2 regions of the Streptomyces sp. NPDC054887 genome follow, and region 1 is predicted to be linked to the other one. Evidence: riboswitches for the same ligand, from Rfam matches in the RefSeq annotation. Region 1 holds a riboswitch; the other holds the start of a gene.
The links. Region 1 has a riboswitch for glycine ahead of gcvT (glycine cleavage system aminomethyltransferase GcvT). Riboswitches for the same ligand answer to the same signal wherever they lie in the genome.
Positions count from the first base shown of each region.

Region 2: another riboswitch for glycine. It lies ahead of gcvP (aminomethyl-transferring glycine dehydrogenase); the one in region 1 lies ahead of gcvT (glycine cleavage system aminomethyltransferase GcvT).

Region 1 is NZ_JBSGYQ010000003.1:46,113-61,955, reverse strand. Features, by position in the region: gene ACWGH0_RS02690 (ABC transporter substrate-binding protein) at 1-525, opposite strand, end outside; gene ACWGH0_RS02685 (ABC transporter permease) at 638-1,636, opposite strand; gene ACWGH0_RS02680 (enhanced serine sensitivity protein SseB C-terminal domain-containing protein) at 2,057-2,857, opposite strand; gene ACWGH0_RS02675 (enhanced serine sensitivity protein SseB) at 3,043-3,816, opposite strand; gene ACWGH0_RS02670 (AAA family ATPase) at 3,885-4,595, opposite strand; glycine riboswitch at 4,755-4,852, shown strand; glycine riboswitch at 4,853-4,952, shown strand; gene gcvT (glycine cleavage system aminomethyltransferase GcvT) at 4,988-6,103, shown strand; gene gcvH (glycine cleavage system protein GcvH) at 6,162-6,542, shown strand; gene glyA (serine hydroxymethyltransferase) at 6,562-7,824, shown strand; gene ACWGH0_RS02650 (L-serine ammonia-lyase) at 7,964-9,331, shown strand; gene ACWGH0_RS02645 (lysophospholipid acyltransferase family protein) at 9,443-10,267, opposite strand; gene ACWGH0_RS02640 (GNAT family N-acetyltransferase) at 10,264-11,100, opposite strand; gene ACWGH0_RS02635 (GNAT family N-acetyltransferase) at 11,268-11,738, shown strand; gene ACWGH0_RS02630 (TerD family protein) at 11,839-12,414, shown strand; gene ACWGH0_RS02625 (serine hydrolase domain-containing protein) at 12,632-13,810, shown strand; gene ACWGH0_RS02620 (SulP family inorganic anion transporter) at 14,031-15,497, opposite strand; gene ACWGH0_RS02615 (oxidoreductase) at 15,660-15,843, shown strand, end outside.
Region 2 is NZ_JBSGYQ010000016.1:111,843-127,685, forward strand. Features, by position in the region: gene ACWGH0_RS12350 (glutamate-cysteine ligase family protein) at 1-997, opposite strand, end outside; gene ACWGH0_RS12355 (hypothetical protein) at 1,493-2,092, shown strand; gene ACWGH0_RS12360 (DUF5999 family protein) at 2,437-2,634, shown strand; gene gcvP (aminomethyl-transferring glycine dehydrogenase) at 2,740-5,625, opposite strand; glycine riboswitch at 5,861-5,957, opposite strand; gene ACWGH0_RS12370 (PRC-barrel domain-containing protein) at 6,079-6,444, shown strand; gene ACWGH0_RS12375 (DNA polymerase IV) at 6,372-7,817, opposite strand; gene ACWGH0_RS12380 (MerR family transcriptional regulator) at 7,887-8,507, opposite strand; gene ACWGH0_RS12385 (bifunctional nuclease family protein) at 8,675-9,148, opposite strand; gene ftsR (transcriptional regulator FtsR) at 9,202-9,945, opposite strand; gene ACWGH0_RS12395 (FHA domain-containing protein) at 9,963-10,874, opposite strand; gene ACWGH0_RS12400 (DUF881 domain-containing protein) at 10,957-11,754, opposite strand; gene ACWGH0_RS12405 (small basic family protein) at 11,760-12,092, opposite strand; gene ACWGH0_RS12410 (DUF881 domain-containing protein) at 12,089-13,009, opposite strand; gene ACWGH0_RS12415 (sugar phosphate nucleotidyltransferase) at 13,107-15,602, opposite strand; gene ACWGH0_RS12420 (CDP-alcohol phosphatidyltransferase family protein) at 15,724-15,843, opposite strand, start outside.

The sequences.
Region 1 (15,843 bases):
CGGGTCGAGGACCTGCTGAAGGTAGATCGGGCCGCCGGAGATCTTGTCCTGGGCCCAGATGCGCTCGATGCCGTACTTGATGTCCTTGGAGGTGACGGGCTTGCCGTCCTCCCAGGCCAGTCCGTCCTTCAGCGTGAAGGTGTAGGTCTTCTTGTCCGCCGAGACCTGGCCGGTGTCGGTCGCCATGTCGGCGACGAGCTCGGTGGACTCGGTGCCCGCGACCGGCTTGAAGGTGATCAGCTGGCGCGTGTAGTAGCGGGCGAAGTCCCACATGAAGCCGTAGTAACCGCGCTGCGGGTCCCAGGAGTCGGAGTCCTGCGTACCGATGAACTTGATCGTGCCGCCCTTCTTGTCCGAAGGGTTCGCGATCTTGCCGACGGCCGCGTTGAAGCCGGGTGCCTTGCCCTTGCCGTCGGACTCGTCCTTGCCGCCGCCACCGCAGGCCGTGGTTCCGACGAGCGCGGCGACGACGAGCGCCGCGCCTGCGGCGAGCCGTCGCCTGGAAGAACTGTTGGCTGTCACGATCAGCAACCTCCGTAAGTGTGCCGGTCCCTCGCGGGACCGACGGTTTGGGTGGCCTCCTGACACATCGGCAGGGGCGGCGCGGGGGGAACGTGGGGTGGTGCGGGACGAACGGTCAGCGGGAGCCCTTCGGGTCCAGCGCGTCACGCACGCCGTCCCCGAAGAGGTTGAAGGCCAGGACCGTGACGAAGATGGCCACGCCGGGCGCGATCATGAACATCGGGTCCGCCTCGTAGTACTCCTTGGCCTTGGAGAGCATCTGGCCCCAGGAGGCGGTGGGCGGCTTGACTCCGGCGCCCAGGAAGCTGAGGGCGGCCTCGCTCAGGACGTTGGTCGGGATCATCAGCGTCGTGTAGACGGTGATCGGCGCGACCAGGTTGGGCAGCAGCTCCTTGAACAGGATGTACGTCCGGCCCGCGCCGAGGCTGCGAGCCGCCTCGACGTACTCGCGCTCCCGCAGGGAGAGCGTCTGGCCCCGGACGATCCGGCCGACGTACGGCCACCCGAAGAAGCCGATGACCACGATGAGCGCGCCGATGCGCACACCGGAACCGCTGAACCCCCAGAGGGAGTTGGGCAGTACCGAGACCAGCGCGATGATGAAGAGGAGCTGCGGGAAGGCCAGCAGTACGTCCATCACACGGCTGATCGCCGCGTCGACCCAGCCGCCGAAGTAGCCGGCGATGATCCCGAAGACCGTGCCGAGCGCGACGGCGAAGAGGGCCGCGAGGAAGGCGACCAGCAGCGAGATCCGGGCTCCGTAGACGAGGCGGCTGAACACGTCGCGGCCGTTGACCGGTTCGACTCCCAGCAGGAAGTCGGAGCTCATGCCGCCCCAGCTGCCGATCGGCGTGCCGAACAGCGGGTCGATCTTGTCCTCGTGGAAGTCGTTCGGCGGGTGGCCGAACGCGCTGACGATCAAGGGCGCGAAGACCGCGACCAGGATCAGGAACAACACGACGACGCCGCCGGCCAGCGCGACCTTGTCGCGCTTCAGACGCACCCATGCGATCTTCCAGGGCGAGCGGCCTTCGATGGCTTTCGCCGGAACATCGGCCGCGACGTCAACGGCCGCGGTCTCTGCCGCGCTCGTGTCGTGCAGTGGTGCCGTCATCGTGGTGGGGACCCCTCTCGGCTCGGCCGACGGGTGGTCGGCCCGCGCCTGCCGCTGTAGCGGCTTGTTCGCATCGCAGGTGCAAGTGGTGCGGAAACGTGCAGAAGGTGCTCGGACAAACGCAGTTGACATCACGGGGAAGCGGGTCGCACACAGGACCGACGTTCCTTGTTGCGGGAGTCTTCAATGAGCGCGCGATCACCCGCCAGACCTGGCGGGCAATGGATGCGCAACCGTGATGTGGCCTGTGGTCTTCCGTTATGCGGACGCCGCGATCGGCTCAGCGGATCAGAAGCGGTCGATTGCACCAGACCGGACATGCCGCCCAACGGCCTTCATGCGCCGCTAAATTGGGCCGTGGCGGCCGTGGCGGGCCATGGCCGGCCGCGGGGGCCGTGGCGACCGTGAGGGAGGAGCGTCTCAGTAGGCGCGCGGCGCCGGGTAGCCGTAGCCGCCCTGCGGGGCGGTGGCGGGGGCGGCGGGCGCGTGGGCCTCGCGGTCGTAGAACGGGCGGGCGTTGGCGCGCAGCCACATGGACACGGGGTCGTACTCGTCGGACATCGCGACGGTGGACACCGGCAGCCCTTCGGGAACCACGCCGATCGACTGCTGCATCATCGCGCGCACGGAGTCCACGGACTGCTGGCCCGTGTCGTAGAGATCGAGCCCGATGGCCAGGTACGGCGCCCCGAGCGCCGGCTGCACCCAGGCGCGGCGCAGCGCGCGGACTGCCGGCGTCCGGTGGGCGTTCTGGGTCAGCAGGGCGTAGAACTGCGGGATCTCGACGGCCGGTTCGGAAAGCCGCAGCGGTCCCGCCGGCATCCGGTCGAGTCCGGTCGCGATGCGCCGCAGGTCGAGCCAGGGGATGCCGACGCCGCCGCCGGGGGCGTGCGGGTTGAGCCAGATGCCCCAGCGGTCGGGGAACAGCGCCCGGGCGACGTCGCGGGCGGGCACCACCTCGTACGCCCGGCTCCAGCCGCTCGCGGCCAGCTCCTGGGCGGAAGTGACGCACGGCGCGTAACCGAGGCCGTCGACGTCCATGTTCCCGTACTGGGCGTCCGGCGACCCGGCCTGACCGTGCCACAGCAGCATCCACAACTCGCCGCCCGCCGGATCCGCGAGGGCGCGCAGGAGCGCCTCGTACGCGTCGTAACGCCCGGGTGTCACCTGGCGCAGCATGTGCTCGACCTGCCCGGCCGCCGCAGTGCCTGACGCGCTCACCCTGGGTCCCGCCCCTCTTCGATCCACCGTGTCGGTTGTCGACCAAGCTTAAGCGGCACCACCGGCGCGGAGCACGGGTCGGGCGGGGATCGGGCGGCGGTGTGCGCCCGCCGGCGGCCGGGCACGCCCGTGCGAGCCGGGTCCGGCGCCCGGAGCCGGGCCGGTGCGCGCCGGGCGTCCGGGCGTCAGGCGCGGGTGTAGAAGGGCCGGACCTTCTCCAGCATCCACGCGGCGACCGGGTCCTGTGCCACGTCCAGCAGGACCAGGTTGACCTCCCACGGCACCTGGACGCGGCCGAGCGCCCGGCCCAGCGCGTCCATCGGGGCGTTGCGGTCGGCGCCCTCCCAGGCGGACAGCTGTACGCCGACGAAGAGCGTCGCGGGGCCGCCCTCGACGCTGGCCAGGGCGCGGCGGGCGGTCAGCACCACACCGCTCTCCTGGAACTCCCCGGCGGCGGCGGACAGGAAGTCGACCGGCTCCTCCTGCCAGTCCGGCTCGAAGAGCCGGACCCGGCCGCCACTGGCCGGCCCGTCCAGCGGGGTACGGCCGGCCCGGCAGAGCTCGGCCACGGCGGCGGGCGGCAGCGGCACGCCGACCGCGCCGTCCGGGTTCACCGCGATGCCGAGCTGCGGGGGCAGCCCCCGGGCGAACTCCCGGGCGGGCGCCACGGTGAAGGACATGTGGGGTCCCGCGCAGTGGCGGAGCTGCTCCTCGGAGCTGTAGACGGGCACGTACGCCTCGCCGTGGATCAGCACGGTCGGCAGGTCGAGGTTCGGGGAGTCGGGCCCGCCGCCGGAGGGCAGCGGCACCCACACCTGGCTGCGCCCGAGCACCTCGACTATGCGGCCGCCCGCGGCGGGGTTGCCGAGCGAGGCGCCCAGCACCTCTTCGAGCTCGTTGCCGGGCCAGCCGCTGCCGCCGTGCGGGTGGGCCGCTACCGGGAAGTCTGGGTAATCCACGGCACGACTTTAACGCGACGCGCCCGTCGTCCCCCGGGCTCCCCCGGGCTCCCCCGGGCCCCCGGCCGTCAGCCGCCGCAGGGGCCGCCGGCCGCCGGGGCGAGGAAGTCGATGACCTTCAGCGCGCCCGCCGCGTCCCGGTCGAGCAGGACCGCCGACGCGCAGCCCGCGGGCAGCCGGCCCGCCTCCGCGTCGCGCACCAGCCGGCCCACCGCCCGCCGGTGCCGGGCGAAGGCGTAACCGGAGACCCCGCGGCCGCGCTCCTGCTGGCCGGCCCGCGCCACGTCCGCCGTCACGTCCAGGAGCACCAGGTGCAGCGCGACGCCCCGGCGGCGGGCGTCGCGCGCCAGCCACCGCCGCACCCAGGTCTGCGTACCGCAGTCGTGCACCACGACGCCCTCGCCCGAGTGCAGCGCGCGCCACAGCCCGGCGTAGTGCGCCGCGCGCACCAGCGGCCGGTAGAGCGCGTACGGCAGCAGGCGGGGCATCAGCGCCTCCCAGCGCTCCCGCGCGTCCTGCGAGTCGATCCGGTGCGCCGCCGTGCTCGCCGTACGCCGGATCAGAGTGCTCTTGCCGCTGCCCGGCAGGCCGGACACCACCACCGTGTCACCGGCCGCGAAGGACAGCGCCCGCGGGCCGCGCCCCCCGCGCTCGCGCAGGTCGCGGACGACGGGTGCCGGCCGGCGGGCGGCCCGCACCGGCACACCCTGCTGGGCGGGCACCGCGCGGTGCGCGGTCCCCGCGGTCGTCGCGTACACACCGGGCTGCTGCAACGTCATCGTCTTCCCCCTGTCGGGTGTCCCCCACCCTCCCCCACCCTTGCCCACAAAGTGTAAAGAAAAGGTAATGCGCCACAAGTCCATTTCAGGATCCGCCCAGGTGCTGTCGGGCCGCCGCCCGCGTGCAATGATGTGCGCGCCAACTCCATACCGGCCGCTTGAACCCGCGCGGGAGAGTCCGAAGCACTGTGTGCCGAGGACGCCGAAGGAGCAAGTTCCTCCCTTGAATCTCTCAGGCCCCGTACCGCGCGGGCGAGGCAGATCTGAAAAGCGAGCCGCTTCGCCGCGGCTCCACCCAAGGTGCAAGCCGGGACTCTCCCGGTGAACCTCTCAGGTTCCGATGACAGATGGGGAGGATCGTCCTCGCCTGTCATGCCCTGGGAGTCCCGCACATGAGCAATGTCCCCCGTCACACCGCCCTCGACGCCACTCATCGTGCGCTGGGCGCGACCATGACCGACTTCGCGGGCTGGGACATGCCGCTGCGGTACGCCAGCGAGCGCGACGAGCACAACGCCGTCCGCACCCGCGCCGGCCTCTTCGACCTCTCCCACATGGGCGAGATCACCGTCACCGGCCCGCAGGCCGTGAACGCCCTCGACTACGCCCTCGTGGGGAACATCGGCACCATCGGCCTCGGCCGCGCCCGGTACACGATGATCTGCCAGGAGGACGGCGGGATCGTCGACGACCTGATCGTCTACCGCCTGGGCGAGACCGAGTACATGGTGGTCGCCAATGCCGGTAACGCCCAGGTCGTCCTCGACGCGATCACCGAGCGCGCCGCCGGCTTCGACGCCGTGGTACGGGACGACCGCGACGCGTACGCCCTGATCGCCGTCCAGGGCCCCGAGTCCCCCGGCATCCTCAAGTCGGTCACCGACGCCGACCTGGACGGGCTGAAGTACTACGCCGGCCTGCCCGGCACCGTCGCCGGCGTCCCGGCGCTCATCGCCCGTACCGGCTACACCGGCGAGGACGGCTTCGAGCTGTTCGTGGAGCCGCGGCACGCCGAGACGCTGTGGCAGGCGCTGACCGAGGCGGGCAAGGACGCCGGCCTGGTCCCGGCCGGCCTCTCCTGCCGCGACACCCTGCGCCTGGAGGCGGGCATGCCGCTGTACGGGCACGAGCTGACCACGGCGCTGACGCCGTTCGACGCGGGTCTTGGCCGGGTCGTGAAGTTCGAGAAGGAGGGCGACTTCGTCGGCCGCGCCGCGCTTCTGGTCGCCGCCGAGCGCGCCGAGACCGCCCCGCCGCGCAAGCTGGTCGGCCTGGTCGCCGAGGGCCGCCGCGTCCCGCGCGCCGGTTTCCCCGTGGTCGCAGGCGGCGAGGTGATCGGCGAGGTCACCTCCGGGGCCCCCTCCCCCACGCTGGGCAGGCCGATCGCCATGGCGTACGTCGACGCCGCGCACGCTGCGCCGGGCACCTCCGGTGTCGGCGTCGACATCCGCGGTACGCATGAGCCGTACGAGGTCGTCGCGCTGCCGTTCTACAAGCGCCAGAAGTGACCCCCCGCACAACCGCCCCGTTCACCACCACTGCCCCGCGTACAGGAGAATTCAGGTCATGAGCAACCCCCAGCAGCTGCGTTACAGCAAGGAGCACGAGTGGCTGTCGACCGCCGAGGACGGCGTGGCGACGGTCGGCATCACGGAGTTCGCGGCCAACGCGCTCGGTGACGTCGTGTACGCACAGCTCCCGGACGTCGGCGACACGGTGAGCGCGGGCGAGTCCTGTGGCGAGCTGGAGTCGACCAAGTCGGTCAGCGACCTGTACTCCCCGGTGACCGGCGAGGTCGTCGAGGCGAACCAGGACGTCGTCGACGACCCGTCGCTGGTGAACTCCGCCCCCTTCGAGGGCGGCTGGCTCTTCAAGGTGCGCGTCACGGACGAGCCGGGCGACCTGCTCTCCGCCGACGAGTACGACGCCTTCTCCTCCGGCAACTAAGACCTCGATCGGGACCGTGATGACGCTTCTCAACACTCCCCTGCATGAGCTCGACCCGGACGTCGCCGCCGCCGTCGACGCCGAGCTGCTCCGCCAGCAGTCCACCCTCGAAATGATCGCCTCGGAGAACTTCGCCCCGGTCGCGGTCATGGAGGCCCAGGGCTCCGTACTCACCAACAAGTACGCCGAGGGCTACCCCGGCCGCCGTTACTACGGCGGCTGCGAGCACGTCGACGTGGTCGAGCAGATCGCGATCGACCGCATCAAGGCGCTCTTCGGCGCCGAGCACGCGAACGTGCAGCCCCACTCGGGCGCGCAGGCCAACGCCGCCGCGATGTTCGCGCTGCTGAAGCCGGGCGACACGATCATGGGCCTCAACCTGGCCCACGGCGGTCACCTGACCCACGGCATGAAGATCAACTTCTCCGGCAAGCTCTACAACGTGGTCGCGTACCACGTGGACGACGCCACCGGCGAGGTCGACATGGCCGAGGTCGAGCGCCTCGCCAAGGAGTCCAAGCCGAAGCTGATCGTGGCCGGCTGGTCCGCGTACCCGCGCCAGCTGGACTTCGCCGCCTTCCGCCGCATCGCGGACGAGGTCGGCGCGTACCTCATGGTCGACATGGCGCACTTCGCCGGTCTGGTCGCCGCGGGCCTGCACCCCAACCCGGTGCCGCACGCCCACGTCGTCACCACGACCACGCACAAGACGCTGGGCGGCCCGCGCGGCGGAGTGATCCTCTCCACCGCCGAGCTCGCCAAGAAGATCAACTCGGCGGTCTTCCCCGGTCAGCAGGGCGGCCCGCTGGAGCACGTCATCGCCGCGAAGGCCGTGTCCTTCAAGGTCGCCGCGAGCGAGGAGTTCAGGGAGCGCCAGCAGCGCACCCTGGACGGCGCCCGCATCCTGGCCGAGCGCCTGGTGCGCGCCGACGTCACCGAGCACGGCGTGTCCGTCCTCACCGGCGGCACGGACGTCCACCTGGTCCTCGTCGACCTGCGGAACTCCGAGCTGGACGGCCAGCAGGCCGAGGACCGCCTCCACGGCCTGGGCATCACGGTCAACCGCAACGCCATCCCGAACGACCCCCGCCCGCCGATGGTCACCTCGGGTCTGCGGATCGGTACGCCGGCCCTGGCCACGCGCGGTTTCCAGGCCGAGGACTTCGCCGAGGTGGCGGACATCATCGCCGAGGCCCTGAAGCCGTCGTACGACGCCGACGCCCTTTCGGCCCGCGTCACGGCGCTGGCCGGCAAGCACCCGCTTTACCCTGGTCTGAAGTAGTTACGTACGACACAGACTGAACAACGGGGCGCCGCGCACACTGAACAGTGAGTGCGGTGCCCCGGCTCTTGTACCCGCCCTTGATCATCTGCACCACCCCGGCAGACAGCGGCGTCTACCCACCCTGAGGAGTTCCCCCGTGGCCATCTCGGTCTTCGACCTGTTCTCGATCGGCATCGGCCCGTCCAGCTCCCACACGGTCGGCCCGATGCGGGCGGCCCGCCTGTTCGCGGGCCGTCTGAAGAACGACGGACTGCTGGCGCACACCACGTCCATACGCGCCGAGCTGTTCGGCTCGCTCGGGGCGACCGGGCACGGCCACGGCACTCCCAAGGCGGTCCTCCTCGGCCTGGCGGGCAACTCCCCGCGCACGGTCGACGTCGAGACCGCCGACGAGCAGTTCGAGCGGATCAAGGCGGACGGGCGCATCGAGCTGCTCGGCGCGCACGAGATCGGCTTCGACTTCGACGAGGACCTGATCCTGCACCGCCGCAAGGCCCTGCCGTACCACGCCAACGGCATGACGCTGTGGGCGTTCGACGCCGAGGGCACGGCGCTGCTGGAGAAGACGTACTACTCGGTGGGCGGCGGCTTCGTCGTCGACGAGGACGCCGTCGGCGAGGACCGGATCAAGCTCGACGACACGGTGCTGAAGTACCCCTTCCGCACCGGTGACGAGCTGCTGCGCCTGGCGAAGGACACCGGTCTGTCGATCTCCGCGCTGATGCTGGAGAACGAGAAGGCGTGGCGCACCGAGACGGAGATCCGCGAGGGGCTGCTGGAGATCTGGCGGGCCATGCAGGACTGCGTCGCGCGCGGCATGTCCCAGGAGGGCATCCTGCCCGGCGGCCTGAAGGTGCGCAGGCGGGCCGCGAACACCGCGCGCAAGCTCCGCTCCGAGGGCGACCCGCTGGCCCTGTCCATGGAGTGGATCACCCTCTACGCCATGGCGGTCAACGAGGAGAACGCGGCGGGCGGCCGCGTCGTCACCGCGCCGACCAACGGCGCCGCCGGCATCATCCCCGCCGTCCTGCACTACTACATGAACTTCGTGCCCGGCGCGGACGAGGAGGGCGTGGTCCGCTTCCTGCTCTCCGCGGGCGCGATCGGCATGCTCTTCAAGGAGAACGCGTCGATCTCCGGTGCCGAGGTCGGCTGCCAGGGCGAGGTCGGCTCGGCCTGCTCGATGGCGGCGGGCGCGCTGGCCGAGGTGCTGGGCGGATCGCCGGAGCAGGTCGAGAACGCCGCCGAGATCGGCATGGAGCACAACCTGGGCCTGACCTGCGACCCGGTCGGCGGCCTGGTCCAGATCCCGTGCATCGAGCGCAACGGCATGGCGGCGGTGAAGGCCGTCACGGCGGCGAAGATGGCGATGCGCGGCGACGGCAGCCACAAGGTCTCCCTGGACAAGGTCATCAAGACCATGAAGGAGACCGGCGCGGACATGTCGGTCAAGTACAAGGAAACCGCGCGCGGCGGCCTCGCGGTGAACATCATCGAGTGCTGACCGGGTAAGCGGGCCGGCCGGGGGCAGCGGTCGCGCGCACAGCGGGCGTCACCCCGCAGGCGGCCTGTCGCGCGCACAGCGGGCGTCACTCCGCAGGCGGCCCCCTGGCCGTCAGCGCGCGGGGCAGGGGTACGTGTCGCCGCTCGCTGTGGTCAGGGGGTGCTCGCCGCCGACGGCCGCCCGCGCCGCCGCGGCCAGGGACCGCCGGTCGGTGTGCGGCAGCGGTGGGCGGGGAGTGATCCGTACGGTCAGGCCGGACGCGCCGGCCACCCGGCGCAGCGAGGTCGCGAAGTCCTCGTCGCCGAGGAACGCGGCCACCGTGCTGGGGGCGCCCGCCTGCTCGTAGGCGATCGTCACCGGGCGCACCGGCGCCCCCGCGTCGAGCGCCGCCTGGAACACGGCCCGCCGGAACCGGCCGCCGGGCGCGGAGCACCACGTGGTGGCCTGGGGGAAGACCAGTACGGACCTGCCCGACCGGAGCAGGCGCGCCACGTCGTCGACGACGTGGGGCAGCTCGCGGGGCTTCTCCCGGTCGACGAAGCGCGTGCCGACGCGCCGGGCGAGGGTTCCGACGACCGGCCACTGCCCGATCTCGCGCTTGGCGAGCAGGGTGACGGGCTCCACGGCGAGTACGGCGACGACGTCGAGCCAGGAGACGTGGTTGGCCACGACGAGGGTGCCGGGCCCGCCGTCACCCCTGGGCACGCTCAGGGGTCCGGGATCGGCCGCGAGGGTTGTCCCGAGGGCGGCGAGCATGCTCCTCGCCCGCTCGCGCAGTACCGGGGGTTCGGCGAGCCGCTCGCCGCAGGACACCGCGCGGGCGACCGCGCCCGCGAGCCGCACGCAGCGCCGTACGGCCCGCGCGGCCGGCACCGCGGGGGCCGCGTGGGCAGCGCAGTGCGGGCGGCACCCCGCGTCGACGGCCCACGGGCTCACCGCTCCTCGCCGAGGAAGTAACGGCGGTAGCGGTCCCCCAGCCGGTCCATGTCGAGCAGGACGAAGAAGTCGGCGACGTCGAACTCGGGGTCGTGGGTGGGCGCCCCGCACATCCACGCGCCGAGCCGGAAGTAGCCCCGCAGCAGGGGCGGCAGGCCGGCGTACCCCGGCCGCTCGGACGGCAGTTCGGCGGGCGTCCAGGGACGGCGGGGGTGCACCCTCAGCTCGGGCGGCGAGGAGTGCCTGGCCGTGCCGAGCAGCCAGGCGCCGGCGGCCGTCGCACCGCCGTCCGACAGGGGTACGGAGGCGCAGCCGGCCAGGTAGCGGTGGCCGGAGAGCAGGACGTACCGGGCGAGCGCGGACCACATCAGGTTGATCACCGCGCCCGAGCGGTGGTCGGGGTGGACGCAGGAGCGGCCGGCCTCGATCATCGACGGCCGCAGCCCGTCGAGGGCCGTCAGGTCGAACTCGCCGTCGGAGTAGGAGTGCGCGGTGCGGCCGGGCGGCAGCAGCCGGTACGTGCCGACGACCTCGCCGGTCGCGGTCTCGGTGACGACGAGGTGGTCGGCGAGGTCGTCGTACGCGTCGATGTCGTGCCCGGGCAGGGGCGAGTCGAGGCGCGCGCCCATCTCCTCGGCGAAGACGCGGTGGCGCAGCCGCTGCGCGGCCCGGATCTGCTCCTGGGAGTGGGCGATGGAGGTGACGTACGCGGAGGCGGGGTTCGGGGCGGCGACTGGTGCGGCTGCGCTTATGGCTGCGGCTGTGACTGCTGATGTGCCGGTGCCTGCTGCTGTGACTGCGGCTGTCGCTGTGGCTGTGACTGTGGGGCGCATGGGAGCCGTTCTCCGTCCGGTTCGGGGCCGATCGCGCAAGGAGCATGGCGGCGGCGACGGTCGAACCGGTGACGCGGAGGGCCGGCCGCCGGAGCCGCCGCGTGAACAGCGGGGTTCGCGGCCGGCGGCCGTGGCCCCGGAGCCGGACGGTGGGTAATACTCTCGATATGGCTTCACGCGTTACAAGCATCCGGCGGGCCACCGCACGGGACGCGAAGCGTCTCACCAGGCTCGTGCGGAGCTCCGGCGCGTACGAGGGGCCGTACGCACCCATGGTCGCCGGGTACCGGGTGGGGCCGGACTACATCGAGGCGCACCGGGTCTTCGTGGCGGTCGACGCCGGGGACGACCGGGTGCTCGGCTTCTACTCGTTGATATTGGAACCGCCGGAGCTCGACCTGATGTTCGTGGCCGACTCGGCCCAGGGCCTCGGCATCGGCCGCCGGCTCGTCGGTCACCTGCGCGGCGAGGCGCGCGCCGCGGGGATCACCGGCGTGCGGGTGGTCTCGCACCCGCCCGCCGAGGGCTTCTACCTCGGCGTGGGCGGGCGGCGGACCGGAACCGAGCGCGCCAACCCGCCCGCGGTGATGTGGGACCGCCCCGAACTCGTCATCCCGGTCGGCCATTCGGAGGACTGACTGCGGCGGCCGGGAACTGAGCGGGCCGCGCAAGCGTTGGCGGGTTGGGCAAAGAGATCGTCAAAGGGCGCGGCCCGCGCCGGATTGAGCAGGGATCTTCATGGGTGTCAGTCTCTCCAAGGGCGGCAACGTCTCGCTCTCCAAGGAGGCCCCCGGCCTGACCGCCGTCACGGTGGGCCTGGGCTGGGACGTACGCAGCACGACCGGGACCGACTTCGACCTCGATGCCAGCGCCCTGCTGCTCGATGTCAACAGCAAGGTCGTGTCGGACCAGCACTTCGTCTTCTTCAACAACCTCAAGAGCCCGGACGGCTCGGTCGAGCACACCGGTGACAACCTCACCGGTGAGGGCGAGGGCGACGACGAGCAGATCAAGGTGAGCCTCTCGACCGTGCCCGCCGAGGTCGACAAGATCGTCTTCCCGGTCTCGATCCACGAGGGCGAGAGCCGCGGCCAGAGCTTCGGCCAGGTGCGCAACGCCTTCATCCGGGTCGTCAACCAGGCGGACAACAACGAGCTCGCGCGGTACGACCTCTCCGAGGACGCCTCGACCGAGACCGCCATGGTCTTCGGCGAGCTGTACCGCAACGGCGCCGAGTGGAAGTTCCGCGCCGTCGGCCAGGGCTACGCCTCGGGCCTGCGCGGCATCGCGACGGACTTCGGCGTCAACATCTGACCTGCCGCCGCGGCTGTCCGGGCCGGCGCGTCCGGCCGGGACAGTCCGGTTCGCCGTGCGCGGACGTGCGGCGGAGGTGTCCCGGCGGGCCGCACTCCGCACGGGGCGTGGTCCGCGGGGCCCGTCGCGGATGTCGGGCGGGCCTGCCGTCTTCCGGTCAGCCCGACCAGTCGGTATGTTGCTCTGCGACCCAGCCGACTGCCGTCCGGAGGCCTCGATGAGCCGGCCCACGCCTGCGCCCGTCCCTGAGATCCACGGTCACTGCGACGACCGTTTCGCCGCCGTGCGCGCCGTGTTCGAGGAGAACTTCCGGGAGCGCGGTGAGCTGGGCGCCGCCGTCACCGTGCTGGTCGGCGACGAGACGGTGGTCGACCTCTGGGGCGGCTGGGCCGACGCCGCGCGCAGCCGGCCGTGGGAGCGGGACACCGTGGTCAACGTGTGGTCGACCACCAAGGGGCCGACCGCCCTCTGCGCCCATCTGCTGGCCGACCGGGGGCTGCTCGATCTCGACGCCCCGGTCGCGTCGTACTGGCCGGAGTTCGCGGCCGCCGGCAAGGAAGCCGTTCCCGTACGCCACCTCCTGTCGCACCGGGCCGGACTCGCCGGGCTGCGCGAGCCGCACACCTTCGCCGAGCTGTACGACTGGGAGCTGACCTGCGCGCGCCTCGCCGCCACCGAGCCGTGGTGGGAACCGGGCACGCGGTCCGGCTACCACGCGATCACGTACGGGTTCCTGGTCGGCGAGGTCGTCCGGCGCGTCACGGGCCTGCTCCCCGGCGCGTATCTCCGCCGGGAGGTCACCGGGCCGCTCGGCATCGACTTCACGATCGGGCTGCCGGAGCGGGAGGCCGGGCGGGCCGCCGAACTCGTGCACGCCCGGACCGAGCCCACCGGTGAGCAGGCGGCGCTCTTCGCCGCCCTGGAGCCGGTCGCGCTCGCGGCCCTGCTCAACCCGGGCCCCGGCGCGGCGCAGGCCAACACCCCCGAGTGGCGGGCCGCCGAGGTGCCCGCCGCGAACGGCCACGGAACGGCCCGCGCGGTGGCCGCCCTCTACGGGATCTACGCCGGCGGCGGGCGTCTGGGCGAGCGCCGGGTACTCTCCCGCGACATGGTCGAGCGGGCCCGCGAGGGGCAGGGCGGCGACAGGGACCTGGTGCTCGGTGCGGGGCTCGGCCACGACACGGAGATCGGGCTCGGCCTGTGGCTGAGCGGCCCGCGCGGTTCGTACGGACCGAACCCGCGGGCCTTCGGGCACGACGGGTTCGGCGGCTCCTGCGGCCTCGCGGACCCCGAGGCCGGCCTCGGCATGGGGTACGTGATGAACCGAATGGGCCCGAACATCGCCGACGACCCGCGCAAGATGGCGCTGGTGGAGGCGGTCTACAGCGCCCTGTGAGCGCCCCGCGCGCCCGCCCGGGCCACCCCGCCCCACCGGGCACCCACGCCCCGGCCACTCCCCGGGCGCTCGGGACACCGCCGCCGCCCCGGCCCCCGTCACCGCCCCGGTCGCCCCGGTCACCCCTGCCAACTCCGGCACGGGCCGCGCCGACCCCAGTCGTGCCCCCACACCCGTCGCGGGCCGCGCCCCGGCCGGGGCGGCGGACACGCGCCGCGCGTCAGTGGCCGCCGCCGAGTTCCCCGCTGAGCGTGCCGTGCATCTTCGCGCTGTACTGGTTCAGCCCGACGATCTCCACGGTCCGGCCCCGCTGCTCGTACTTCGTCGTGATGGCGTCCAGCGCGGCGACCGACGACGCGTCCCAGATGTGCGCGGCGGTCAAGTCGATGACGACGTGCCCGGGGCCGCCGAGCGCGTAGTCGAACTGCTCGACCAGCTCGTTGGACGACGCGAAGAACAGCTCACCGGTGACCGTGTAGACGATCCGTCCGGCGTCCTCGTCGGTGACCGCCGTGACGTCGACCAGGTGGGCGACGCGCCGGGCGAAGACGACCATCGCGGTGACCGAGCCGACGACCACTCCGACGGCGAGGTTGTGCGACGCCACCACGCACAGCACGGTGACGACCATGACGACGGTCTCGCCGAGCGGCATCCGCCGCAGCGTCCCGGGCGCGACGGAGTGCCAGTCGAAGGTGGCCGCCGAGACCAGGATCATCACCGCGACCAGGGCCGCCATCGGGATCTCCGACACGACCGGCCCGAAGACGACGCACAGGATCATGAGGAAGACGCCCGCGAGGAACGTCGACAGGCGGGTGCGGGCGCCCGACGTCTTGACGTTGATCATCGTCTGCCCGATCACCGCGCAGCCGCCCATGCCGCCGAGGAAGCCGGTGACGATGTTGGCGACGCCCTGGCCGATCGACTCGCGCGTCTTGCTGGAGCGCGTGTCCGTGATGTCGTCGACCAGCTTGGCGGTCATCAGCGACTCCATCAGCCCCACCAGCGCCATCCCCAGCGCGTACGGGGCGACGATCTTCAGCGTCTCCACGGTGAGGGGCACGTCCGGCAGCCCCGGGACCGGCAGGGACGACGGCAGGTCGCCCTTGTCCCCCACGTCCGGTACGGCGATTCCGGCGGCCAGCGTCACGGTCGTCAGGATGACGATGGAGACCAGCGGGGCCGGCACCGCCCGGGTGATCCTCGGAAAGAGGACCATGAGCACCAGGCCGGCCACGACCAGCGGATACACCGCCCACGGCACGTCGGTGAGCTCGGGCGCCTGCGCCATGAAGACCAGGATCGCGAGCGAGTTGACGAAGCCGACCATCACCGAGCGCGGCACGAACCGCAGCAGTTTCGCGACCCCGAGCGCGCCGAGGACGATCTGGAAGACGCCCGCGAGGATGACGCAGGCGATCAGGTACCCGAGGCCGTACTCGCGGTTCAGCGGGGCGATGACCAGTGCCACCGCTCCCGTCGCCGCCGAGATCATGGCGGGCCGCCCGCCGACGAAGGCGATCGTGACGGCCATTGTGAAGGAGGCGAAGAGGCCGACGGCCGGATCGACGCCGGCGATGATCGAGAACGAGATCGCCTCGGGGATCAGTGCCAGTGCGACCACGAGGCCGGCCAGGAACTCGGTACGGAAGACCTTGGGCGAGAGCCACACGGGGCGGGACACTGCGAGGGAGGGCAAGAGAACCTGAGCCTGTCGTACGCGGAGGGGGGCCGGCTCGTACGGCCGGCCCGAACACTGTACGAGGCGCGGATGTCGTCCAACTAACACGGCATTCTTTATGCAACTTGTTGCACAAGCGGCTCCGCGTGGACTACACATTGCGGCATGAGTCCGACGACTGCGTACCCGCACCTGCTGAGCCCGCTCGACCTGGGCTTCACCACCCTGCCCAATCGCGTGCTCATGGGTTCCATGCACGTCGGGCTCGAAGAGGCCGAGCGCGGCTTCGAGCGGATGGCCGAGTTCTACGCGACCCGCGCCCGCGGCGGCGTCGGTCTCATGGTCACCG
Region 2 (15,843 bases), on a different contig from region 1:
CCCGCAGGTGCGGTACGCCGTCGGCCAGCCCGTACACGGGCCGGTTCCAGCGGTAGATCGTCCCGTTGTGCAGGACCAGTTCCTGGAGCCGGGGCACGCCGCCGTCGTCGAGCACCAGGAGCGGGTCCTCGTCGTCGCAGATGGGCAGGAGCGACGGGAAGTACCGCAGGTTCTCCTCGAAGAGCTCGTACGCCGAGTCCACCCACCGCTCCCCGAACCACGTACGGGGCCGTACGCCCTGGCTCTGGAGCTCCGGCGGCCGGGTGTCGGTGGCCTGGAGGAACAGGGGCGGCCGGGACTCGCGCCACAGCTCGCGGCCGAAGAGGAACGGCGAGTTGGCGCCCAGCGCGATCTGCACCCCCGCGACCGCCTGCGCCGCGTTCCACACGTCCGCGAACCGGTCCGGCGTGACCTGGAGGTGCAACTGCACGGACGTACAGGCCGCTTCGGGCGCGATCGACCCGAAAGTGCAGTTCAGGCGCTCCACTCCGGAGATGTCGACCGTGAAGTCCTCGCCGCGGGCGGTGACGATCTGATCGTTGAGCAGCTGGTAGCGGTCGACGTCGGAGAGGTTCGCGGAGACCAGGTCCTGACGTCCGAGCGTCGGAAGAATCCCGATCATCACGATGCCCGCGTCGACCTCCTGGGCTTTCCTGTGCGCGTATCCCAGACCCGTGCGCAGCTCTTCGGCGAGCTGATCGAAAACGCGGCCGCCCAGCCGGTGCGGAACAATGTTCACTTCCAGATTGAACATCCCGAGTTCCGTTTGGAAATCACGGCTGGCGATCCGCTCCAGGACCTCCGCGTTCATCATCTTCGGCATACCGTCGGCGCCGGCGAGATTGAGCTCGATCTCCAGGCCCATGAAGTTCTTGGGACGGTCGAAGCTCTTCTCCGCCAGCAGTCGCCCCAGCCCCTCCAGGCACTGCTGGAGTTTCCTCCGGTACCTCTGCCGGTCCGACAGGTCGAACCCGCCTGCCACGACCTTCTCCCCCATCGAAGCATCCCTCCTCGAGTGGGCGGCTCACAGCATCGGGCACCCGTGTCACGGTCGATGATGCCCAGACGGGCTGATCAGTAACGCCCCGCGGCCATCAATCACCGGGTACCCTGATTCTGGAACTTCACCGGGCACATTCACGCGGCATGCGGCAGTGAGCAGATACCGGCCCGGGCGGCTGGTACAAAAGCCGATGTGTTTCGGCCTACCGCTGGCGCCGGGACTTTCCAGGCCACGGGCCTGACACTGCCGATGAATGGGTAGATTCTCCGCAGTAAAGGGTCCTGATACCGCCTTGCCCGCAATGCCGGCGACGGCTAGCGGAAACATCATGTGAACACGGCTCGTATAAACTCCGCAGACGAGGCAGAGAGTCGGCGCCCGGCCTATCGCCGCACGGCCCCCCTCTGACCCCGGAACGCAGACAGCGCCGTCCGCACCGCCCACGCACACCCACGCATCACCGTGTCTCCAAGTGAGAGGCGACCCACCATGCCGCTGCTTGTTCCCCCGGCTCCCGCGCCCGCCCTGCGCAGCGTCCTCGCGGCACTCGGTTCCCCCACCGCCGTTCGTGAGGCCCGTCCCCCGGCCCTCCGCGCGGCTCAGGGACCGCTCAGCCCCGAGTTCCCGCTTCCCTTCCACGTACTCGACGGAATCATCCCGTCAGGCAGGCCGCCGCGCACCCGGCTGACCGGCTGGCGGTTCCTCATCCGCAGCGGCGACCGCACGGTGGCCGCCGCCGACACGGTGCTCACCGCCGACGGCTGGGCCTTCTCCCATTTCTGCGAAGGCCCGTACCTCGCCTCCAGCCAGCTCGCCCTGCGCCAGGCGGAGGCGCTGACCGGGCGCTACCAGCCGCGCCTGCTGTCCGTACCGGAGCTCTACATGCTCACCCTGTGGCTGCACGACGGCCCGGCGGCCGACGCCGACGAGCCCGAGGCCATGCCGCTGCCGACCGACCTGCTCGTACCCCTCGCGCCCGCACCGCCGGGCATCGCCTCCCACCGGCCGCACCGGGCCGCCGACCTTCTGCCGCTGCTGACCCATCGCCTGACGCCGCCCACCGTTCCGCTGCTGAGCCAGCCCGCCTGACGCCGCCCGCCCCTGCGCGGCGCCGTCCGGCCCGCCCTCCGCCGACGCCCGCTGTGCCCCGTGGCCGCTCCGGTCACGGGGCACAGCGGCGTCCGGGCCCCCGTACCCCCCAACCGGACTAGCCCGTATCGGCCACCCCGAACCACCCGAAGAGGCACCCCGGTTGAGCTGAACCGTCCGCACGAGTGACGCGTCATTAATCAGTAAGGAGAGCTGCCGTGAAATCCCTGCGGAAAGACGCCCGTGGGGCAACACTGGGACCGGACCGACTGATACGGGGGGCGGCCATGAACACCGCATCGAGCCGCAGGACACTCACCACATCGCAGCGAAAGAACCCTTCCATGTGCCAGCACCAGCCACCCTGCCCGACCGCCGACTCCGCCGACCGGGAGGCCGCCCACCTGGTGGCGCACCACCCCGAACAGGGGTGGAGCCTGCTGTGCAACGGAGTCCTCGTCTTCGAGGACACCGGTGAGCTGCTGCCGGACGGGCAGATCATCGCTCCGCACCGTCCGCTCGACGTCGTCAAGGCCGCCTGACCGGCCGGCGATCCGGCTTCACCGGTACGACGAGGGGCCGGCCCGGAGGAATCCTCCGAACCGGCCCCGACCCATGTCCGCGCCCCGTGGCGCGTACGGCGTACGTCAGTTGTCGTACTCGTCCAGCGGCGGGCACGAGCACACGAGGTTGCGGTCACCGAACGCACCGTCGATCCGGCGCACCGGCGGCCAGTACTTGTCCGCGGCCGAGACCCCGGCCGGGAACACCGCCACCTCACGGCTGTACGCGTGCTCCCACTCGCCGCCCAGCGCGGCCGCGGTGTGCGGCGCGTTGCGCAGCGGGTTGTCCTCCGCGGGCCACTCGCCCGACGCGACCTTCTCGATCTCCGCACGAATAGCGATCATCGTGTCGCAGAACCTGTCGATCTCGGTCAGGTCCTCGCTCTCGGTCGGCTCGATCATCAGCGTGCCGGCCACCGGGAACGACATGGTGGGCGCGTGGAAGCCGTAGTCGATCAGGCGCTTGGCGATGTCGTCCACGCTGACGCCGGTCGCCTTCGACAGCGGCCGCAGGTCGACGATCGCCTCGTGCGCCACCAGACCGTTGGGGCCGGTGTAGAGCACCGGGTAGTGCGGCTCCAGGCGCTTGGCGATGTAGTTCGCGGCCAGCACGGCGACCTGTGTGGCCCTCTTGAGCCCTTCCCCGCCCATCAGCCGGACGTACGCCCAGGAGATCGGCAGAATGCCCGCGGAGCCCCACGGAGCGGCCGAAATGGGCCCGACGCCCGTCTCCGGACCGGCAGTCGGCTGGAGCGGGTGGTTCGGCAGGTACGGCGCGAGGTGGGCGCGGACGCCGACCGGGCCGACGCCGGGGCCACCGCCGCCGTGCGGGATGCAGAAGGTCTTGTGCAGGTTGAGGTGCGAGACGTCGCCGCCGAACTTGCCCGGCTTCGCCAGCCCCACCAGCGCGTTGAGGTTGGCGCCGTCGACGTACACCTGGCCGCCGGCCTCGTGCACGGTCGCGCAGATGTCGGCGACGTGCTCCTCGAACACCCCGTGCGTGGACGGGTAGGTGATCATCAGCACCGACAGCTCGTCGCGGTACTGCTCGATCTTGGCGTGCAGGTCCTCGACGTCGACCTCGCCGTCCTCGCGCGTCTTGACGACGACGACCTTCATACCGGCCATGACCGCGCTCGCGGCGTTCGTGCCGTGCGCGGAGGACGGGATCAGGCACACCGTGCGCTGGTCGTCGCCGTTGGCGCGGTGGTACGCCCGTACCGCCAGCAGGCCCGCGAGCTCGCCCTGCGAACCGGCGTTGGGCTGGATCGACACCGCGTCGTAGCCGGTGACCTCGGCGAGGCGCTCCTCCAGCTCGTGGATCAGCGTCAGGTAGCCCTCGGCCTGCTCGACGGGCGCGAAGGGGTGGACGGCGCCGAACTCCGGCCAGGTGACCGGCTCCATCTCGGTGGTCGCGTTCAGCTTCATCGTGCACGAGCCGAGCGGGATCATGCCCCGGTCCAGCGCGTAGTCACGGTCGGCGAGCTTGCGCAGGTAGCGCAGCATCGCGGTCTCGGAGCGGTGCTGGTGGAAGACGGGGTGCGTGAGCACCGCGTCGCTCCGCAGCATTCCCTCGGGCAGCGTGTCGGCCGCCCGCTCGTCGAGCGCCTCGATGTCGGCGTCGACGCCGAAGGCGGCCCAGACGGCGGCGATCTGCGCGCGGCCCGTCGTCTCGTCGCAGGCCATGGAGACGTGGTCGGCGTCGGCCAGGTGCAGGTTGACCCCGCCCTCACGGGCCGCCGCGACGACGTCGGCCGCCCGGCCCGGGACGCGCGCGGTCAGCGTGTCGAAGTACGCGCCGTGCACGATCTCGACGCCGCCGGCGCGCAGCCCTTCCGCGAGAAGCGTCGCGTAGCGGTGCGTGCGGCGCGCGATGCCGCGCAGGCCGTCGGGGCCGTGGTAGACGGCGTACATGCCGGCCATGACCGCGAGCAGGACCTGCGCGGTGCAGATGTTGCTGGTGGCCTTCTCGCGGCGGATGTGCTGCTCGCGGGTCTGGAGCGCCAGCCGGTACGCCTTGTTGCCGTCGGCGTCGACGGAGACGCCGACGAGCCGCCCGGGCAGGCTGCGCGCGAACTTCTCCCGTACGGCCATGAACCCGGCGTGCGGGCCGCCGAAGCCCATCGGCACGCCGAAGCGCTGCGTGGTGCCCACCGCGATGTCCGCGCCGAGCTCGCCGGGCGAGGTCAGCAGGGTCAGCGCCAGCAGGTCGGCGGCGACGGTGACGACGGCCCCGAGCTCGTGCGCCTGCTCGATGACGGGCTTGATGTCCCGCACGGCGCCGGACGCGCCCGGGTACTGGAGCAGCACGCCGAAGACGCCGCGCTCGGCCACGTCGGCCGGAATGCCGCCGGACAGGTCCGCGACGACGACCTCGACGCCGGTCGGCTCGGCGCGCGTCTGGATAACGGCGACCGTCTGCGGCAGCGTGTCGGAGTCGATCAGGAAGACGCCGTTCTTGACCTTGCCGACGCGGCGCGCGAGCGACATCGCCTCGGCCGCGGCCGTGCCCTCGTCGAGCAGCGACGCGCCGGAGGTCGGCAGCCCGGTCAGGTCCGCGACCATGGTCTGGAAGTTCAGCAGCGCCTCCAGGCGGCCCTGCGAGATCTCCGGCTGGTAGGGCGTGTACGCCGTGTACCAGGCCGGGTTCTCCATGACGTTGCGCAGGATCACCGGCGGCGTGAAGGTGCCGTAGTACCCCAGCCCGATCATCGGGGCCAGCACCTGGTTGCGGTCTGCGAGCGTGCGCAGCTCCGCCAGCACCTCGGCCTCGGTGCGCGCGTCCGGCAGCCCGAGCGCCTCGGCGCTCTTGATGACGTCCGGCACCGCGGCCGCGGTCAGCTCGTCCAGCGAGCCGTACCCGACCTGGGCGAGCATCTTGGCCTGAGCCTCGGCATCGGGCCCTATGTGGCGCTGCTCGAAGGGGATGCCACGCTCGAGCTCTGAGAGCGGAATGCGGTTTGCGGTCATCTGCGGAAGGCCTCCTGGTCTGACGCGACCTGCGAGGGGCACCACGGCACGGGTACCCGGACGGCCTCCCCCTCTGTCATCTCAACCTGAGAGCTTCACCGGAAGACCGTACGGACGTCGCTGACGTCGAGGGTCGTTCCGGCTTTCACCGTCGGTGAGGAAGGGATCCGCGACGGGTGCTGTGCCGTCTTCCGGCACGTGCCCGTACGGCGCCCGTCCTGCTTTCCAGAGTGACCTCGTCCGTGCGGTACGGGGGCCTGAGAGATTCCGGGGAGGATTTGCTCCTTCGGCGCCTCCGGCATGTTCACCGGAGACTCTCCCGCACGGGGTCAGCAGCCACTGGCCAGCCTACCAGCGAGGCCCGTCGTGGATCCCTCGAGTGGCCGAGTCCACAGTTGTGCCCTTTCGTAGGCTTTACGGGGCTACGAGCAGTTGCCAGCAGTTGGAGGGACCGTGCAGACCGACATCGATCCGCGCAGCCTGATCGGCCGCAAGGCGTTCGACCGCAACGGCACCAAGATCGGAACGGTGGACGAGGTGTACCTCGACGACGCCACGGGCGTGCCCGAATGGGCGGCCGTACGCACCGGCCTCTTCAGCCGGGACGCCTTCGTTCCACTGGAACCCAGCAAGGTGGTCGACGCCACCCTCCGCGTGCCGTACGACCGCGCCCTGATCAGGGAAGCGCCCGACTTCGGCGTCGGCCGCCACCTCTCCCCGGAGCAGGAGCTCCAGCTCTACCACCACTACGGGCTCGACATCTCCTCACCGGCCACGGACCGGGACTTCGGGCGGCTGGCCGGCGACGACCCCTCCTGATCCCCGGCCGCCCGCACCAGCGGCAGCGGGTCCGACGGAGTCAGCCGCGGATCGTCCACCGTGAAGGTCCGCACCCGCCCCGGCGCCGACGTCGGCTCCTCGAACCGCACCGTCACCCGCCCCACGCCGCTGCCCTGCACCCACCCGGCCCCGTACTCGGTGTGCCGTACATCCTGTCCCGCCAGCCACCGCCGCCGCGGCGGCTCCTCCACGAGGGGCGCCGCCGGCCCTTCGTCGCGAGCCGTCTCGGCCGGTTCCCGCGCCGCGCCCCCCGCTTCGGCCGCCGACTGCGCCGACTCACCCGCGGCCTGTGCGAAGAGGTCCTCCTGGGTGAAGTCGGCGAGCCCGGTGACGCCCACGCCCAGCAGCCGCACCCCGCCGGTGGTGTCCACCGACTCCAGGAGCCTTCCCGCCGCCTCCCGCACCACCGCGGGGTCGTCCGTCGGCCCGCGCAGCGTCTCGGAGCGCGTCAGCGTGGAGAAGTCGTACCTGCGCACCTTGAGCACCACGGTCCTGCCCGAGCGCCCGGCCGCGCGCAGTCGCTCGACGCACCGGTCGGACAGCCGCACCACCTCGTTCCTGACCCGGACCCGGTCGTGCAGGTCGACCTCGAAGGTGTCCTCGACCGACACCGACTTCGCGTCCCGCTCGGCCACCACGGGCCGCTCGTCGTGGCCCACGGCCATCCGGTACAGGGAGACCCCGTGCGCCTTCCCCAGCAGCCGTACGAGCTCGTCCTCGCCCGCCTCCGCCAGGTGGGAGACGGTCGTCATGCCCGCCCGCCGCAGATGCTCACCGGTGGCCGGCCCGACCCCGGGCAGGACCCGCACCGGCATGGGCGCCAGCAGCTCCCGCTCGGTCCCCGGCTCGATGAGCACCAGACCGTCCGGCTTGGCCTGCTCGGAGGCGATCTTGGCGAGCATCTTGGACCCCGCGAGCCCCACGGAACCCGTCAGCCCGGTGACCGCCTTGATGTCCGCGCGCAGCAGCTCTCCCGCCCGGCGGGCCGAGGCCGCGTCGTCGGCCACCCCGCCCGCCTCCAGGTCGACGAAGGCCTCGTCCAGGCTGAGCGGCTCCACGAGCGGCGACAGCCGCCCGAGCAGCTCCATGACCTGCTCGCTCACCGACCGGTACAGGGAGAAGCGCGGCATCAGGTAGGCGGCGTTCGGGCACAGCCGGCGCGCCTGCGCCACGGGCATAGCGGAGTGCACCCCGTACCGTCTGGCCTCGTACGAAGCCGTGGCGACCACCCCGCGGGTGCCGATACCGCCCACGACCACCGGTTTTCCGCGCAGGCTCGGCTTCGACGCCTGCTCCGCGGCGGCGTAGAAGGCATCCATGTCCAGATGCAGGATGGTGGGCGCGGGTCTCACACCACCGATGCTGCCGTACGGCACTGACAATCGGCGGGCGGCGGCGCGGCCACGGGCCGGTCCGCCGGGTCAGCCGGCCTTGTTGCGGCGCCGCGCCAGCTCGTCGGTGGGGTTGTGCCCGACCAGGGTCTCGCCCGTGTCGACCCGCTCGCCGTGCAGCTGGGACAGCGCGCTCTCCACGTCGCGCCAGACCACGCCGACGGCGATGCCGAAGACGCCCTGGCCCCCCTGGAGCAGTTCGACGACCTCGTCGGGCGAGGAGCACTCGTACACCGTCGCCCCGTCGCTCATGAGCGTCATGCGCTCCAGGTCCTGGAAACCGCGGTCGCGCAGGTGCCGGACGGCGGCCCGGATGTTCTGGAGGGCCACACCCGTGTCCAGGAAGCGCTTGACGATCTTGAGGACGACGACGTCGCGGAAGCTGTAGAGGCGCTGCGTGCCGGAACCGTAGGCGGGCCGCACACTCGGCTCCACCAGCCCCGTGCGCGCCCAGTAGTCGAGCTGCCGGTACGTGATCCCGGCCGCCGCACAGGCGGTGGGCCCCCGGTACCCGATGCTCTCCGTGCCGTCGGCGGCCGTCGGCCCGCCCACGGCCGGGGTCGCGCCCTGCCGCCCCGCCAGAGGGTCGACCGCACTGCCGTGAAGCGGATACGGCCCGCCCGCCACCGTACCGTCGCCGCTGCTTCTCACGCCGACCTCCGTCCTTGACCTGCCCTGTCGACGGTAGGCAGTCACCCGGGGTGCGTCAACGATCGCCACACTCGGCACGCCGAGTGATAATCACCCTGAGAGTGGTTTCCCGTGCCTCACTGCGGGGAAAGGCTACTCGAATGCGCGGACAGCCCCTGGCGCGCGGCTCACTGGCTGTTGGTCCCGAAGTCCTCGGGAGAGATCTGGTCGAGGAATTCGCGGAACTTCTCCACCTCGTCCTCCTGCTCGTCGGGAATCGCGATGCCCGCGTCGTCCAGCACCCCGTCACTGCCGTAGATCGGCGTTCCGGTGCGCAGGGCCAGCGCTATGGCGTCGGACGGCCTGGCACTCACTTCCACTCCGCTGGCGAAGACCAGCTCGGCGTAGAAGACCCCTTCCCGCAGGTCGGTGATGCGGACTTCGGTGAGCTCCTGGCCGACCGCTTCCAGAACATCCTTGAAGAGGTCATGGGTCAGCGGCCTGGCAGGGGCCATCCCCTGCTGGGCGAAGGCGATCGCGGTCGCCTCTCCCGGCCCGATCCAGATGGGGAGGTACCGATCGCCTCCCACTTCGCGCAGGAGCACGATCGGCTGGTTCGAGGGCATTTCTACCCGGACACCTACGACGTCGAGCTCGTTCACACAGCAACCCTAGGACGTGCTTGGCAGGTTTGGGTAGTCGGGATCCCCCGAGCTCAGTGCAGCCGCACGCCGAGCGCCGCCTGAATCAGGGCCGAATGGAGCCTGACGGACAGTTCCGCGAGTTCCTTGGCCGTGGCCTCCGCATGGGCTCTGGTCTGCGGATTCCGGTGCCGGCGCAGTGGTGCGACCACCTGTTCGACGAGGGCGGCCTCGCGATCGGCAGCCGCTTTCACCGCGCGCAGATGCCGCGGTTCGAGACCGAACCGTCCGAATTCGGCGACGAGCTTGGCCACCGTGACGACCTCGGCGTCGTAGCCGCCTCCCGGCAGGGGCGACACCAGCCCGTACGACTCCCAGAGCTCGAGTTCCTCCTCGCCGACCTCGGCGGCCGCCAGAAGCTCCTGGCGGCCGATCCTGGCCGCGGTCGGACGGTCCCCACCGCCGTCGGCCGGAACGTCCCCCTGCTCGCCCTGGCCCCCGGCCACCGGCAGCCGCACCTGCTCGCCCCTCTCCAGGGCGTCGAGGTGCTCACGGATGACCTTGAGCGGCAGGTAGTGGTCGCGCTGCATGCGCAGCACCTGGGCCAGCCGCTCGACATGGCCGGGAGTGAACTTGCGGTAGCCGGAAGCGGTCCGCTGCGGCTCGACGAGCCCCTCGGTCTCCAGGAACCGGATCTTGGAGATGGTGACCTCGGGAAACTCGTCACGCAGCAGGTTCAGAACGGTGCCGATGCTCACCAGCCGTTCGCCCGCGGTGGCGGTGCCGCTTCCGGCACCGCCCGTCGGTGTTCGCTGCATGGACCTTCCCGTACGGGTCAGATGGCCCGCTGGCTCGCGTAGAAGACCAGCCGGTACTTACCGATCTGCACCTCGTCACCGTTCGCCAGCGGGACCGAGTCGATCCGCTCGCGGTTGACGTAGGTGCCGTTGAGACTGCCGACATCCGAGACGGTGAAACCGCCGTCCGCACCCCTGCGGAACTCCACGTGGCGACGCGAGACGGTCACGTCGTCGAGGAAGATGTCGCTCTGCGGGTGCCTGCCCGCCGTGGTCAGCTCACCGTCCAGGAGGAAGCGGCTGCCCGAGTTGGGACCGCGTCGCACCACGAGCAGCGCCGCACCCAGCGGAAGGGCGTCGACGGCCGCCTGGGCCTCCGGTGACAGCGAGGGAGCGGCGGTCTGCCCCGTCGCCTCCGCCTCGTACGCCTCGAGCCCCGAGATGGAGATCGTCGACGTCGTCTCGGACGGACGCTCGGCGGCCGCACCGGCCCGCAGCGGCGCTCCGCAGTTGGAGCAGAAACGGCTGGCCTCGGCATTGCGGTGCCCGCACCTCGTACAAACCGGCAAGGCCGACATGGACGGATCCTCCTGCCGCGGCTGCCCCTGCGGGGCATGGGCTGATTCCCCGAAACCTATGCGGCCGGGACCGGCCGGGTCAACAGACGACGCGCCCGGTCCGCCCGAAATGTCACCGCCGGGACCGGCGACCTCGTCACGGAAGAGCGGGCGCTCGCCACCCTGCTCCTCCACCTCTCCACCACGCGGCGCGCGGTGACGGGCAGTGCCGTTCGCACCGTCCTCGCGTGCGCTCTTGCCGAACAACTTCGCAAACAACTTCACGGGCGATTCCCCTTGACTGAAACAGACCCGCCCGTGGGGCAGGACGAACCCTGAATGAACACACCTGCCGAACCGGACATCTTCACAACGTCCGTATCCACCAAACAGTTTCCACCACGCACCACAGCTTCTGTGCGTCGACCCCCCGCAACCTCATGCCCTTGTCCCCGCGCCCCCATGCGCCCCTGCCTCACGGCGACGACGACTGAGCGTAGTCAGGCTGCTTCGCCGGTCGCAAGGCGTCCACGACGATCTTCTGCGAGCGCGTCACGGTGACGACGGCCCGCTCCTCCTCCAGCGTCTGGACAACGCCGCCGGGGATGTTGAGCGCGGGCTCCAAGTCCTGCGGCTTGCCGATCACCTCGAAGCGGTAGGGAGCGGAAACCTTCTTCCCGTCCACCTGCACACCGCTTCCGCCGTCGAGGAAGTACGTGTCCGCGACGACCCTGACGTCGTTGATCTGGATCGCCTCGGCACCCGCCGCCCGCAGCTCCTGAATGGCGTCCAGGAGCATGTCCGCCTCCACCGTGGAGTGCGGATCCGTGATCGTCAACGTGATTCCGGGGCCCTGCGCCGCCACCGTTCCGGCCAGCACGCCCAGCTGACGCTCCTTCTCCAGCGTCTGCTTGCGCGCCTCTTCCGCCTGGTCCGAACTGTTCTCCAGCTCGGTCTTCTGGTCGTCGAGCTTCTGCTTCTCGTCCTCGAGCCGCTGCGTACGGTCGTCCAGCTCGTCCAGGATGCGGACGAGGTCCTCCTGCCGCGCTCCCCGCAGGGCGCTGTCGTCGCTGTTCGACCGGACCTGGATGGCGAGCCCGAGGCCGAGCACGAACAGCAGCAGGGCCACGATCAGCTGCGCCCGCGTCACCCGCGGCGGCCACAGTCCGGCGAGAAGTCTCTGACGCCCCGTCGCCGGCCGCTGCGCGACCGCCTCCTGAGCCGCGGGTGCCGCTTCTTCCTCGTCGCGCCGAGGGCTGTCTTCTGTACTCATCCGCCTCACGCCCGGAACACGTGACGGCGAATCGCCGCCGCGTTGGAGAAGATACGGATGCCGAACACCACGACCACGCCCGTGGACAGCTGCGCGCCGACGCCCAACTTGTCGCCCAGGAACACGATCAGGGCCGCCACCACGACGTTGGACAGGAAGGAGACCACGAAGACCTTGTCGACGAAGATGCCGTCGAGCATGGCCCGCAAGCCGCCGAAGACCGCGTCGAGCGCCGCCACGACGGCGATCGGCAGATACGGTTCGACCACCGCCGGCACCTCGGGCCGGACCAACAGTCCGACCACGACTCCCACGACGAGGCCCAGTACGGCGATCACGATGTGCCCTTCCCTGTGTTGGCCGCGGCCTTCCCTGCACCCGCGACCAGCGGCTCTGCTGTACGTACGATCAGGCTCGGTGCGGCGGGAAGCCGGACCTGCTCCTGAGCGGAAATGCTGGTCCTGATGCCGTAGCTCTCCTGGAGTACGTGCAGGTACTGGCCGTCGGCGCTGTCCTGGAAAGCCGTACTCAGGCGCTGCCCGTCCCCCACCGCCAGCACGGTGTACGGCGGCACCAGCGGCCGGTTGTCGACCAGTATGGCGTCGCCGGCCGCCCGGATCGCCGAGAGGGAGGTCAGCCGCTGACCGTTGATGGCCACCGCTTCCGCGCCCGAGGACCACAGACCGTTGACGACGCGCTGCATGTCCCGGTCCCGCAGCCGGCCGGTGTCGGAGAAGCTGGTGCCCTCCCGCGGCCCGCCGCCGCCCTCCTCGGTGTCCTTCGCGTCGTCGACGACGAGCTTCACACCGCGGCCCTGCACCGCCGTCGCACCGGACAGCAGCGCCACCAGGCCGCCCTGGTCACCACCGTGTTCCCGCAGCGCCCTGCGCTGCCGCTCCCCCACCTCGACGCGGAGCCGGTCGACGTTCCGCTCCAGGTCGTCCGCGGCGGACGTCTCCGCCTCCACCCGGTCGATGAGCTCTTCCCGCTCCTTGGCGATCACCGGCGCCTCTATGCGCGCCTGCGCCGCACCCACCGTGACAACGAGGGCGGCCAGCACCAGGCCGGCCGCCAGTCCCAGCTTCGCGCGCAGCGTGCGGGGCATGCCCGCGCTGCCGTCGGCCTGTCTGCGCGCAGTCGCCTCGGCGTACCCGTCGTCGAGGCTGTGGTCCATCACATTGGTCAGCAGCGACATGGACGCGTCGGGGCGCCGGGGTGGCGGAGACGTACTCCGATCAGGGGACTGCTGCGACATGCCGCACATCGTCGCACGCCACGGCGGCTACCGCCGAATGGCCCCACCGGTGTGCCGGACGGCGTCGTCCCACGCCGTCCGGCACACCGCTCGGACGTCAGCGGCCCGCGCTGTCCACGACCGCCGACCACTCGTCGAGGAGCGCCTGGGCCGAGTCGTCGTCGGGTCCTTCCGCCCACAGATGGGTGACGGCCTCCGCCGGGTCGGGCAGCACCATGACCCACCGACCGTCCGCCTCCACCACCCGCACGCCGTCGGTGGTGTCGACGAACCTGTCCCCGGCCGCCTCGACCACGCGACGCATCACGAGTCCCTTCACGGCCCACGGCGTGGCCAGATCCCGCTTGAGGACATGGGCTCGCGGTATCCGCGCGTCGATCTGGCTCAGCGTGAGCTGCGTCCTGGCCACCAGCCCGATCAGCCGCACGAAGGCCGCGGCGCCGTCGAAGACGCTGCTGAACTCGGGGATGATGAAGCCGCCGCGCCCGTCGCCACCGAAGATGGTCGACTCCTCGCGGCCGACCCGGGTCAGGTCGTCGGGCGAGGTGGTCGTCCACTCCACCTGCGTACCGTGGTACGCCGCGACCTGCTCCGCGATCCTGGTCGTCGTCACCGGCAGCGCGACCCGGCCGCTGCGCCGTTCGGCCGCCACCAGGTCGAGCATCACCAGCAGCGCCCGGTCGTCCTCGATGATCCGTCCGCGCTCGTCCACGAGGGACAGCCGCTCGCCCACCGGGTCGAACCGCACACCGAAGGCAGCCCGCGCCGACGCGACGATCTCACCGAGTCGTACGAGACCGGACCGCCGGGAGTCGATCGTCTCCGTGGGCCTGGACTCGTCGAGACCCGGGTTGATGGTCAGCGCGTCGACCCCGAGGCGTCCCAGGAGGCTGGGCAGCACGAGCCCGGCGCTTCCGTTGGACGCGTCGACGACGACCTTGAGCCCGGCGTCCGCGATACCCGAGACGTCCAGATTCCGCAGCAGAGACCCCGTGTAGGAGTCGAACACGCTCGCCGGGAAGTGCAGGTCGCCGATCTCGCCGGGGAAGGCCCGCCGGTACTCCTGGCGCGCGAACACCCGGTCCAGCTTGCGCTGCCCCGCCTGCGAGAGGTCGGCGCCGCGTTCGTCGAAGAACATGATGTCGACGGAGTCCGGAACACCGGGTGTCGTACGGATCATGATGCCGCCGGCGCTGCCCCGCGCCGTCTGCTGACGCGCGACGGGCAGCGGCACGTTCTCCAGGTCGCGTACGTCGATGGCGCTCGCCTGCAGCGCGGAGATGACGGCCCGCTTCAGCGCACGCGCACCACGGGAGTGGTCGCGCGCGGTGGTGACCGTCGCCCCCTTCTTGAGCGTGGTGGCATAGGCGCCCGCGAGGCGCACCGCCAGCTCGGGAGTGATCTCGACGTTCAGGATCCCGGAGACGCCCCGCGCACCGAAGAGGTGCGCCTGGCCCCGGGACTCCCAGATCACCGAGGTGTTGACGAAGGCACCCGCCTCGACGGTCTTGAACGGGTAGACCCGCACATTGCCCTGAACAATCGATTCCTCACCCACGAGGCACTCGTCGCCGATGACAGCGCCGTCCTCGATCCGCGCGGCCCGCATGATGTCGGTGTTCTTGCCGATCACACAGCCGCGCAGGTTGCTGTGCTGGCCGATGTAGACGTTGTCGTGCACGACGGCCCGGTGCAGGAACGCGCCGCTCTTCACGACGACGTTGGACCCGACCACGGTGTGTTCCCGCAGCTCTACGCCGGCCTCGACCTTGGCGTAGTCACCGATGTAGAGGGGCCCGCGCAGTACGGCGTCGGGGTGCACCTCGGCGCCTTCCGCGACCCACACGCCCGGAGAGATCTCGAACCCGTCGAGGTCGACGTCGACCTTGCCCTCGAGCACGTCGGCCTGAGCCTTGACGTAGCTCTCGTGCGTGCCGACGTCCTCCCAGTAGCCCTCGGCGATGTAGCCGTAGATCGGCTTGCCTTCCTTCATCAGCTGAGGGAAGACGTCACCGGACCAGTCGACGGACACGTCCGCTTCCACATACTCGAACACCTCGGGCTCCATCACATAGATGCCCGTGTTCACGGTGTCGGAGAAGACCTGCCCCCAGGTGGGCTTCTCCAGGAACCGCTCGACCTTTCCCGCCTCGTCCACAATCGTGATGCCGAATTCCAGGGGGTTCGGCACACGGGTCAGGCACACCGTGACGAGTGCGCCCTTCTCCTTGTGGAATCTGATCAGATCAGTGAGGTCGAAGTCGGTGAGGGCATCGCCGGAGATGACGAGGAAGGCATCGTCCTTCAGCGCTTCCTCGGCGTTCTTCACGCTGCCCGCGGTGCCGAGTGGCTTCTCCTCATTGGCATAGGTGAGCTCCATTCCGAGCTCCTCGCCGTCACCGAAGTAGTTCTTGACGAGCGAGGCCAGGAACTGCACGGTTACGACGGTTTCACTGAGCCCATGCCGCTTGAGCAGCCGCAGCACGTGCTCCATGATCGGCCGGTTGGCGACCGGCAGGAGCGGCTTGGGCATGCTCGAGGTCATGGGGCGAAGGCGTGTGCCCTCGCCACCAGCCATCACGACGGCCTTCATGTCGGGAAAGTCCTCCTCGAAGAGACGACGGTCTAGCCGACTTCACCCGTGCGGGACTGCCGCGAGAGGCATCGTGCGCACCAATCCGGGGCTGGAACAGCCAGCACCGGCATCGACAGGCTCAATCGGCCGCGGTCTCCGCCTTGACCAGCCGGCGGACCTGGACCACGTAAAGGATTCCTGCCCACCAATACAGAGTTGTACCCCATCCGGCGAACGCCCATCCGAAAATAGCAGCCAG